3 regions of the Rahnella selenatireducens genome follow, and region 3 is predicted to be linked to each of the others. Evidence: predicted binding sites of a transcription regulator. Region 3 holds the regulator's gene; each other region holds the start of a gene.
What was found. Region 3 encodes CRP, which controls carbon source genes, mostly activating them, when cyclic AMP is high. Its sites were predicted from a motif close to ATGTGANNNNNNTCACAT; they were not measured.
Positions count from the first base shown of each region.

Region 1: the regulator CRP is predicted to act here: its motif matches at 1,979-1,996, upstream of ACLBVC_RS09435 (iron-containing alcohol dehydrogenase).
Region 2: the regulator CRP is predicted to act here: its motif matches at 1,463-1,480, upstream of adhE (bifunctional acetaldehyde-CoA/alcohol dehydrogenase).

Region 1 covers NZ_JBKEZJ010000004.1:376,021-379,305, forward strand. Annotated here, with positions in the region: gene ACLBVC_RS09430 (dihydrodipicolinate synthase family protein) at 1-692, opposite strand, end outside; gene ACLBVC_RS09435 (iron-containing alcohol dehydrogenase) at 736-1,872, opposite strand; gene dtnK (D-threonate kinase) at 2,067-3,285, shown strand, end outside.
Region 2 covers NZ_JBKEZJ010000009.1:216,329-219,613, forward strand. Annotated here, with positions in the region: gene adhE (bifunctional acetaldehyde-CoA/alcohol dehydrogenase) at 1-1,198, opposite strand, end outside; gene ACLBVC_RS16500 (YchE family NAAT transporter) at 1,730-2,374, shown strand.
Region 3 covers NZ_JBKEZJ010000006.1:327,069-330,353, forward strand. Annotated here, with positions in the region: gene ACLBVC_RS12885 (YccS/YhfK family putative transporter) at 1-1,233, opposite strand, end outside; gene crp (cAMP-activated global transcriptional regulator CRP) at 1,295-1,927, opposite strand; gene ACLBVC_RS12895 (OsmC family protein) at 2,290-2,697, shown strand; gene ACLBVC_RS12900 (LysR substrate-binding domain-containing protein) at 2,699-3,285, opposite strand, start outside.

The DNA of each region.
Region 1 (3,285 bases), on a different contig from region 3:
GCGGCAGGCTGGTTTTCCTGCAGATGGCGGTAAACGGCGTTGACCTGTGCGGGGATAATATTGGCGATACCGGAAATGCAGCCGGCGCTGCCTTCGGTGAAACCGCGATAAATCAGTGAATCAGGCCCGGTCAGCACGTCAAAATCAGCAAACTGCTGACTGACCTCGTGAAAACCGTGCAGGCTCTCGTACGAACCAGCACTGTCTTTAATCCCTTTAATATTAGGATGATCGGCCAGTACGCGGACTACGTCCGGCGTCAGCGTATTACCGGTTCTTGCCGGAATATTGTAGAGATATACCGGAACCGTCAGCGCATCGGCGACGGCGCGGAAATGCGCAATCAGCTCCTGCGGACGCAGCGCCGCAAACCACGGCGTAATCACCGACACGGCGCGCACGCCGAGTTTCTCAATCTGTTTTCCCAGACGAATGGTGTCGCGGGTAGAAATCTCGCCGACATGCGACATCACGCCCGTGTCATCGCCCGCGGCTTCGAGACAAATCTCTGTGACCTGAATTTTTTCCTGCTCGCTGAGCATAAAGAATTCGCCGTTAGTGCCGTTACAGAAAATATTATTTCCTGCCTGTTTCTGGCGTTTTACCTGCTGGCGCAATGCGTCACCGTCGAGTTCTCCCCTGGCGGAGAACGGCGTCACAATGGCGGTATAGACTCCGGTAATATTATTCATTTTATTCTCTTTACGTCGTTGTAATCGGATATGAAATAAGGGGTTAACGAATGCTGCGGTAAATTTCCGCTATTTGATTTTTGTCGACCGGCATCGGTACATTTTTAATTAAACGTTGTACCTCTATTGCCCCCTGCGACAAATAAGGAATGTCGTCAGGTGTGATATTCAGCTGGCTTAATTTGACCGGTAAATCCAGGCGATGGACCAGCGCATCAAAATATTCCACCAGTGCATAGGATTTTTCTTCTTCACGTAATGTCGGGTCAGCGCCGGGAATTAAGTCATAGGCTTGCGCAAATTTATTCACGGCGGAAGGTCTGACAAAAGCCATACAAGGCGCGAGCAGAATGGCGTTCGCCACCCCGTGAGGAATGTGATATTTCCCGCCGAGCGGATAGGACATAGCGTGAACCAGATGGGTACCCGCATGGGCAATCGAAGCGCCGCCGTAATAAGACGCCCACAGCATATTCAGCCGTGCCTCCAGATTTTCCGGTTCGGCAACGGCCGTTTCGAGGCTGGCAAACAATTTTTTCATGCCGACCAGCGCGAAGTTATCACTGACCGGGTTAGCAATGACCGACGTGAAGCATTCGAAAAGGTGGCACAGCGCATCGATGCCGGTTGAGGCCGCAATGCGCGCGGGCATACTGGTGGTGAGTTCGGGCACCAGCGCAACATAATCGGGCAGCATGACCGGCGTAATAATGCCTATTTTGGTTTCCTTTTCGGGGATCGCCAGAATCGCGTTTGGCGTGGCTTCTGAGCCTGTGCCTGCAGTGGTGGGGATCAGTAACGACGTCGTGCGGCGTTGCGGTTTCTCACCTGCCAGCAGACTGCCGAGCGTCACGACTTCATCTCCGGCGCACAGAATCGAAAGCAGCTTTGCGACGTCCAGAACACTTCCACCGCCGACGCCAATCACCAGATCGACCTGCGGCTGACCCAGGGTTTTCAGAATGTCGGCGACGTCATGCTGGCTCGGTTCCGGCGGCACATTATCAATTATGCTCACCTGACAGCCCGCGTTATCGAGCTGACCGATAAGCGACTGCACCGGCGGCAGGCCAATAATGTTTTTGTCGCTGACCAGCAGAACCTGACGTTTTCCGGCCAGCAAGTAGCCGATGTCCTGTAATGACTGAAAACCGCTGATGATCGTAGTGTCTATATTCATGCCTTTTTCCTGCCGTCTGAGTCTTTAGTAAGAGTGAGTTCAATCATTAAAGATCGACACTCCTCACATCGTCAGGGCAATTTATAGGCGAAATTGAAGTTGAATAATTTGAACTTGCTCACATATAATCAATCATGATTGAATATAATCATATCCAGCAAGATTAACCTGACCTCATTCATCACGGAGCCACGATGGCCGAAACAGCAGCAACCACAGACTCTCATCACACAGCCGGATTGCTGGTGATTGCCGACGACTTTACCGGCGCGAATGATACCGGCGTGGCGCTGGTGGCGCAGGGAATGTCGGTATGCGTGCAGTTTGACATTACTGGCAGCGTGGAAAAAAACCGCGCCGGTCACGCACTGATTTACAGCACCGACAGCCGGGCTATGAGTGCAGCGGATGCCGCGCTTAAGGTCACGCAGGCTGTGCTGGTCGCATCACCGGTTTCCACTGAGGAAGGATGGGTCTTCAAGAAAATCGACTCCACGCTACGCGGGAATCTGGGGGCAGAAACCGAAGCCGCACTGATGGCGCTCGACTGCCCGCTGGCGATTGTCGCGCCCGCAGTACCTGAACTCGGGCGAGTGGTAAAAGACGGGCTTTGCTACGTGAATGACCGCTTACTGACGGAAACAGAATTCGCCACAGACCCGAAAACGCCGGTCAGCACGGCCAGCGTCGGCGGACGTCTGGCTGACCAAACATCGCTGCGCCAGCATCACATCAGCCTTGAGGCGCTGCGCTCCGGTGATTTTCAGGCGCAGCTTTTCGCGCTGACGGCCTCGGGTGTTCGCATTGTTGTGGCCGACAGCCAGACCGCAGACGATTTGAACCTGATTATCCGGGCCGCTGAAAGTCTGCCATTCAGGCCACTGCTGGTCGGTGCTTCCGGCCTGAGCCATGCGCTTGCGCAACATTGTCTGACGCCGCAAATCTCGCCTGTGAATATCACTGAACGCACAGCCGCGCCGCTGCTGGCGGTTATCGGTTCAATGAGTGAAATCGCGGCGCAGCAGATTGCTTTTGTACAACAACACCGCCCCGTTTTACTGATCGACATTGATGTTCTCCGGCTCTTCTCAGCGGATTCAGACAGGTTGCTGACGACGCTTTCTGCTGAAATTCGCCACGCCGTCGCGGAGGGCAAACATTGTTTTATCCGTACCCGCCAGAATGAAGAACAACGGCATTCCGTTGCCCTGTTTTGCCAGCAAAATCACATCAGCCGCCCGCAAATGGGCGGGCGCATTGCCGCCTTTCTCGGGCAATTGATTCAGAACGTTTTACAGCAACTGGAGACGAAACCGGGCGGACTTTATCTGTCAGGCGGAGATATCGCGCTGGCCGTTGCCCGGGCTCTGGGCGCGAAAGGATTTGAAATCAAAGGACAGATTGCAGGCTGTG
Region 2 (3,285 bases), on a different contig from region 3:
CCGGGGTGTTGATCAGGATACGCGCGGTTTTCATTTTGTTGCCAAAATAGTTCACACGTTCTGGTTGGTTGTCCTGGTCTGTGTACAGACAAGAGGTGTGGCCGATACCGCCCATTTCTACCAGTTTCTCAGCTTTATTTACCGCATCTTCGAAATCTTTAGCGCGGTACATTGCCAGGGTAGGGGACAGTTTTTCGTGTGCAAACGGTTCAGATTCATCAACAACGCTGACTTCGCCGATTAACACTTTGGTGTTAGCAGGAACTTTAATACCAGCCATTTCAGCAATTTTCACCGCTGGCTGACCTACGATAGCAGCGTTCAGACCACCGTTTTTAAGGATGATGTCAGAAACCGCTTTCAGCTCTTTGCCCTGCAGCATGTAGCCGCCGTGGGAGGCGAAGCGTTCGCGAACTGCGTTATAAGCAGAATCAACGACGATAATGGACTGTTCAGAAGCACAGATTACGCCGTTATCGAAGGTTTTAGACATCAGAACAGAAGCGACAACACGTTTGATGTCGGCAGTTTCGTCAACAACAACTGGGGTGTTACCTGCACCAACACCGATGGCTGGTTTACCAGAGCTGTATGCGGCTTTAACCATGCCAGGACCACCGGTTGCCAGAATCAGGTTCAGGTCAGGGTGATGCATTAACTGGTTAGACAGTTCTACACTGGGTTCATCAATCCAGCCGATGATGTCTTTTGGTGCACCTGCAGCGATAGCGGCTTGCAGCACGATATCAGCAGCTTTGTTGGTCGCATTTTTTGCACGTGGGTGCGGGGAGAAGATGATGCCGTTACGGGTTTTCAGGCTAATAAGCGCTTTGAAAATCGCAGTGGAAGTCGGGTTGGTGGTTGGAACGATACCGCAGATCAGGCCGATTGGCTCAGCGATAGTGATGGTACCGAAAGTATCATCCTGACCCAGAATGCCACAGGTCTTTTCATCTTTGTAAGCATTGTAGATATATTCAGAAGCGAAGTGGTTTTTGATCACTTTGTCTTCGACGATACCCATTCCGGATTCTTCAACAGCCAGTTTGGCAAGGAGAATTCGAGAATCGGCAGCAGCCAGGGCGGCGGCAGCGAAAATCTTATCTACTTGTTCTTGACTGAAGTTGGCATATTCGCGCTGTGCCTTCTTGACTCGTGCTACGAGTGCGTTTAGTTCAGCGACATTTGTTACAGCCATAATGCTCTCCTGATAAAGTTAAACTCTTTTAGTAAATAATCTGCCAAAGACTAGTATAGACCTGCTATCAGTCACCGTGAGAAACTAATTAATGCTAAGGATCTCAATGTGTTGTCTTTGTATTTTTATTTGCTCAAAGAGCTTTCAGTTGTGAAGCACCGGGTAAAGTCGAAATCTTTTAAATCACCTTTTTCACTTAACGTTTTGTCTTCAAGTAACGCTGAGTGACTATGTACTGAGCTTACCTATTTGTAGGCAGGGTGAATTTGATCTAGATCACTAAATACCGATGCTGACACCTTTCAGCAGGGTGTTGTTGAGAATGATTATCAAATTAACCCATGGATAATACAGTTTAGTAGCTAAAGTTATCAATAAAAAAACTCATTTTTAACAAAAGCCTTATTCACTGCCTTTATTTCAAAATCTGGTGATAAAAACTATGAAACGGCGTGGCGCCTTTACGGGGATTCCAGTACATTAGCGCCCATCAAAACCTTCTTCTGCTGGCATAGTTGTGCGGAGTTCTGCGTGAGCCAATCTTTATTAGATTTTTCAGGGTATATCAAATTTTTCGTCGGCCTGTTTGCACTGGTCAACCCGGTGGGGATCTTGCCGGTGTTTATCAGTATGACCAGCTATCAGGCAGCGGCAGGGCGTAATAAGACCAACATGACAGCCAATCTGTCCGTGGCCATTATATTGTCGACGGCGCTTTTCCTGGGCGACGCGATTTTGCACTTATTTGGGATTTCCATTGATTCATTCCGCATTGCCGGCGGGATCCTGGTTGTGACGATTGCGATGTCGATGATCAGCGGCAAGCTGGGTGAAGATAAGCAGAATAAACAGGAGAAGTCAGAAACGGCGATCCGTGAAAACGTTGGCGTGGTTCCGCTGGCGTTGCCGCTGATGGCCGGGCCGGGTGCGATAAGCTCGACGATTGTCTGGAGTTCCCGCTACAACGGCTGGCAGAATCTGCTGGGGTTGACCGTTGCCATCATCTTCTTTGCATTCTGCTGCTGGTTGCTGTTCCGTGCGGCACCTTTATTAGTCCGCCTGTTAGGGCAAACTGGCATCAACGTCATTACCCGTATCATGGGCCTTTTACTGATGTCACTCGGTATTGAGTTTATCGTCACCGGTATTAAAGCTATTTTCCCCGGCTTGCTCTGATTCCTAGGCTACAAATTCTCGCGGATACATTAACGTTATCCGTGAGAATTATTACTCCTTCTTATAATCGTGTGCATTAATATAGTGCAGCTAATGCCTTAATTGAGAGCACTTGCACCCTAATGTGGCGTAAATCTACATCTCACCTTCCTTTTTAATCCAAGTCTCCATTTATTCTAATAAACTTAGCTAATTCTTCGCTAAATACTGTTATTTATTGCCCGTATTGCCGTTAATTTATCCACATCATTCTGTAAGGCTTGTGCAGGCCGTACCGAGATGTTATTAGTGTTAACACAGCAGTTAACAGCGCTTTATCCTTGAAATCATCCCATTGTTAACTGATTGTGTCAGAGCAGTTCCTGAACAACCGTCGTTACAAAAAAGTGTGAGAAATAGCATGTTAACTCAACATATAACAATGGGTTAAGTGCCATTTCTGACGTGAGGTTGCAGGTGTCCTTCTGGCACACTTAACGCATAAAAGAGAATTACGTAACAAATTTGCAAAATTTATTGGCGCCCGTATCAGGCTTCTGATAATTTTCAAATCGTCTTCAAAAATGGAATTTTGTTTAGAGTCGTGCTCAGAGTGAGAATGAATCTTGCCCGGCATAGAGAGATTGAAGCAATTTCATTTGTTTTGGAGAGTGTCGTGTCATCATGCGTATCACAAAATTATCCTCGTGCGCTTTCTGTGAAAAGAAAGTCAGGTATTGAGATGACGACAATTAACAACCTTGCGTTGACTCTCCCGATTCAACAAAACAAATCTTCAGTACTTCTTCTGATTAAAATGAATGACAGCGCTTAACTGCGACGGATTTTCTATCGCCTTAATTCGGGTTAAAAGAAAATAATCGGGTGAAGTACAGAAATAACAGAATGTGATTGCCTGGTGTGCGACTGAA
Region 3 (3,285 bases):
ACGCGTGGCGTTATAACCGTTCTGGCTGACCAGCATGATCGTCAGCAAAATCCAGTAGGGTTTTGGCAGATTGAAGAACAACCCAAGGCTGCTGCCGATCGCCAGAATCAGACCCAGACGTGCGGCATTGCGCAGGGCCGAGGATTTAAAAGACAGGTAGCTTTTCACCGCAGGCCAGAAAGGCAGGCGCGGCTGGGAGTTCATCAGATCGCGGCGATACAGCGGGCGCTGCGTCCGCAGCAGTCGTGCGATACGGCTGAAATGGTAATAACAGAACTGGCCGACCGGATTCTGCGGGTTCTGCGCCGCAATTTTTTCCAGCGCCGCCAGTTCATTCGCCATGGTGAAACGCTCGGAGAATCGGTGATAAAGAATATCGTCCGCAATCACGCGCAGACGAGCGGAAATTACCTGCGCATTCCGGCGGATCACCGCTTCTGCGTGGCTTTCTTCCACCAGTTTCTGCACTTCTTCCGGCTGATGCAGGCTGACCGTGATGTGTTCCTGCAAATCGAGTGCAACCTGAAAACGCTGGAACAGCCGCTTGTGGTTATTGTGGTGTTCATGATGCGGCAACATATGCAGCTGCTGATAGAGCAACGCAATCAGATCGATGACCTGCTGCTGGCGCTTGAGCAACGGGGGAAGGGCTGTTTCGGGGTCGATATGTTGCGTCAGCAGGCTGTATTTGGCCTCGAAATAATCCGCCAGCTGCAAATACAGCTGGCTGAGCGTTTCGCGCATAGGTTGTTCTTCGGAAATACGGAACCATGCCCAGTTAAACAGCCCGTACCAGGCGGTTCCGGCAGCAAACAGCGCCGGTGCCTGCCACATCGGCCTCACGCCGACCATACTCAGTGTGAAGATGGTGGCCACCAGCGCGCCCGGCAACAGGCGTGCGTGCAGCGGGCTGATTTCGCCGGTGACGCCGAGCAGTAAAGCCAGCGTTAACATGATGAGCGGCAGGGGAATGTGCCAGTTTTCGAGCATCACCTGCAAAAGGATACTGCTGACGGCAAACAGCGAACCGCCGACGATCAGGCGTTTAAAAAAGCGTTTGTGCGGGGTATCGAGACCGGCGACGTTGCAACAGGCCGGGCACAGCGAGAACAGCAGACCCATTTGCAGATTGCCAAACAGCCAGCAAATACCGACAGGCAGGCACAACACCAGCGTCTGGCGCAGCGCGTAGTTAACTTCGGGATGATAGAACAGTCTTCGCCATAGCGTCATGGGTAAAGCTTAGCCCATAAAAAAGGCGCGACAGTCAACTGTCGCGCCAATTTCTGAGGGATTAACGTGTACCGTAAACGACAATCGTTTTACCGTGTGCGGAGATCAGGCTCTGATCTTCCAGCATTTTGAGAATACGTCCGACTGTTTCACGTGAACAACCGACGATTTGGCCGATTTCCTGACGGGTGATCTTGATTTGCATCCCGTCCGGATGGGTCATTGCATCAGGCTGTTTGGCCAGATTAAGCAAAGTTTGCGCGATACGGCCTGTTACGTCGAGGAAGGCAAGGTTGCCGACTTTCTCTGACGTCACTTGCAGACGGTTTGCCATCTGCGCGGAAAGACGCATCAGAATATCCGGGTTTACCTGAATCAGCTGGCGGAATTTTTTATAAGAAATTTCAGCCACTTCGCAGGCAGTTTTAGCACGAACCCAAGCACTGCGTTCCTGCCCTTCTTCGAAGAGTCCCAGCTCGCCGATGAAGTCACCTTGGTTAAGGTATGACAGTATCATTTCTTTGCCTTCTTCATCTTTAATCAGGACGGCAACCGACCCTTTCACGATGTAGTACAGCGTTTCGGCTTTTTCACCCTGGTGAATCAGCGTACTTTTAGAAGGATACTTATGTATATGACAGTGAGACAGGAACCATTCGAGAGTCGGGTCTGTTTGTGGCTTGCCGAGAACCATTTGCTATTATCCTCTGTTGTTATCGCTGCCCAAAATCACAGGGCTCAGAGTTCCCTGTACGGCACTTACTTTAAAAAGCGCCCTTTCAGCATATAACTCCCCAGAAATGCTGCAAGCGGATGTCGGAGTGAAACAGCCTGATTATTGCTGTTAACACCGTGGGTTCTGTTCTTAAACCGCAAAAACCGTCACCGCAATTTACTGGAAAGTATGTTTCGGCTTTGTTTGTAACACAGGTTTGCAATGCTGTCTTCTGTTGTCTCGCTTCAGCATGATGGCGATCGGGTTACGTTGCCAGTTTTTGGGTGAAAGGGTAGTCTGAGGGGAAAATTTGACGAATTTATCCACCGGGAGAAGAGCACATGCACGCACGCGTAAAATGGGTAGAAGGGCTGACGTTTTTAGGTGAGTCAGCGTCGGGCCATCAGATCACAATGGATGGTAATGCGGGCGACAAAGCCCCAAGCCCGATGGAAATGTTGCTGATGTCAGCGGGTGGTTGCAGCGCGATTGATGTGGTGTCTATTTTGCAAAAAGGCCGCAACGACGTGCGTGACTGCGAAGTGAAACTGACGTCTCAGCGCCGTGAAGAAGCGCCGCGTCTGTTCACGCACATCAACCTGCATTTTATCGTCACCGGTAAAGACCTGACGGATAAAATTGTGGAACGCGCGGTCAGCCTTTCTGCGGAAAAATATTGCTCTGTTTCCCTGATGCTGGGCAAAGCCGCGACGATCACCCACAGTTTTGAAGTAGTGAACGCCGAATAAGTCACCACCAGCGATACGACTGGCACTGACTTCGCAGTAAATCCAGAAATCGCCGCGCGGCAAAAGTCAGCGGCGATTTCTGCGAATAAAGCACGCAATATTCCGCCTCTGGCAGCGTATCGATATTGAGCAGGCAAAGCCTGTCCTGCAAGCCGAACGGCGCGCGCATCGCCTTCGCCACAATCGTCAGATAATCCGACTGCAATACCATATTCAGCCCGCACACCACCGAATCCGTTCTTACCGGCGTTTCACCTGCTGGCGCGCTAAAGCCGTTCATTGAAAGCTGAATCTGCTGGTAATAACCCATATCCGTTTCCGGCAACACCCAGCGCGCGCCCTGCAATTCTTCGAGCGTGGTGGCACCTGCCAGCGGATGCCCTTGCCGCGCAATCACGCCAAACGGCGCGCTAAACAGCGGCTCACGCACCAAATCTTCCAGCGGAAAACCCGGCCCGGCGGTTCCGACGGCAAAATCGAGTTTCCCTTCACGCAGCGCCGGTAACAGCGTCGAAAGCTGGCCTTCTTTAATCAGCAGTTTGGACTGGGGAAACTGCGTTTTGAACGCTTCATTGAGAGCCGGAAACA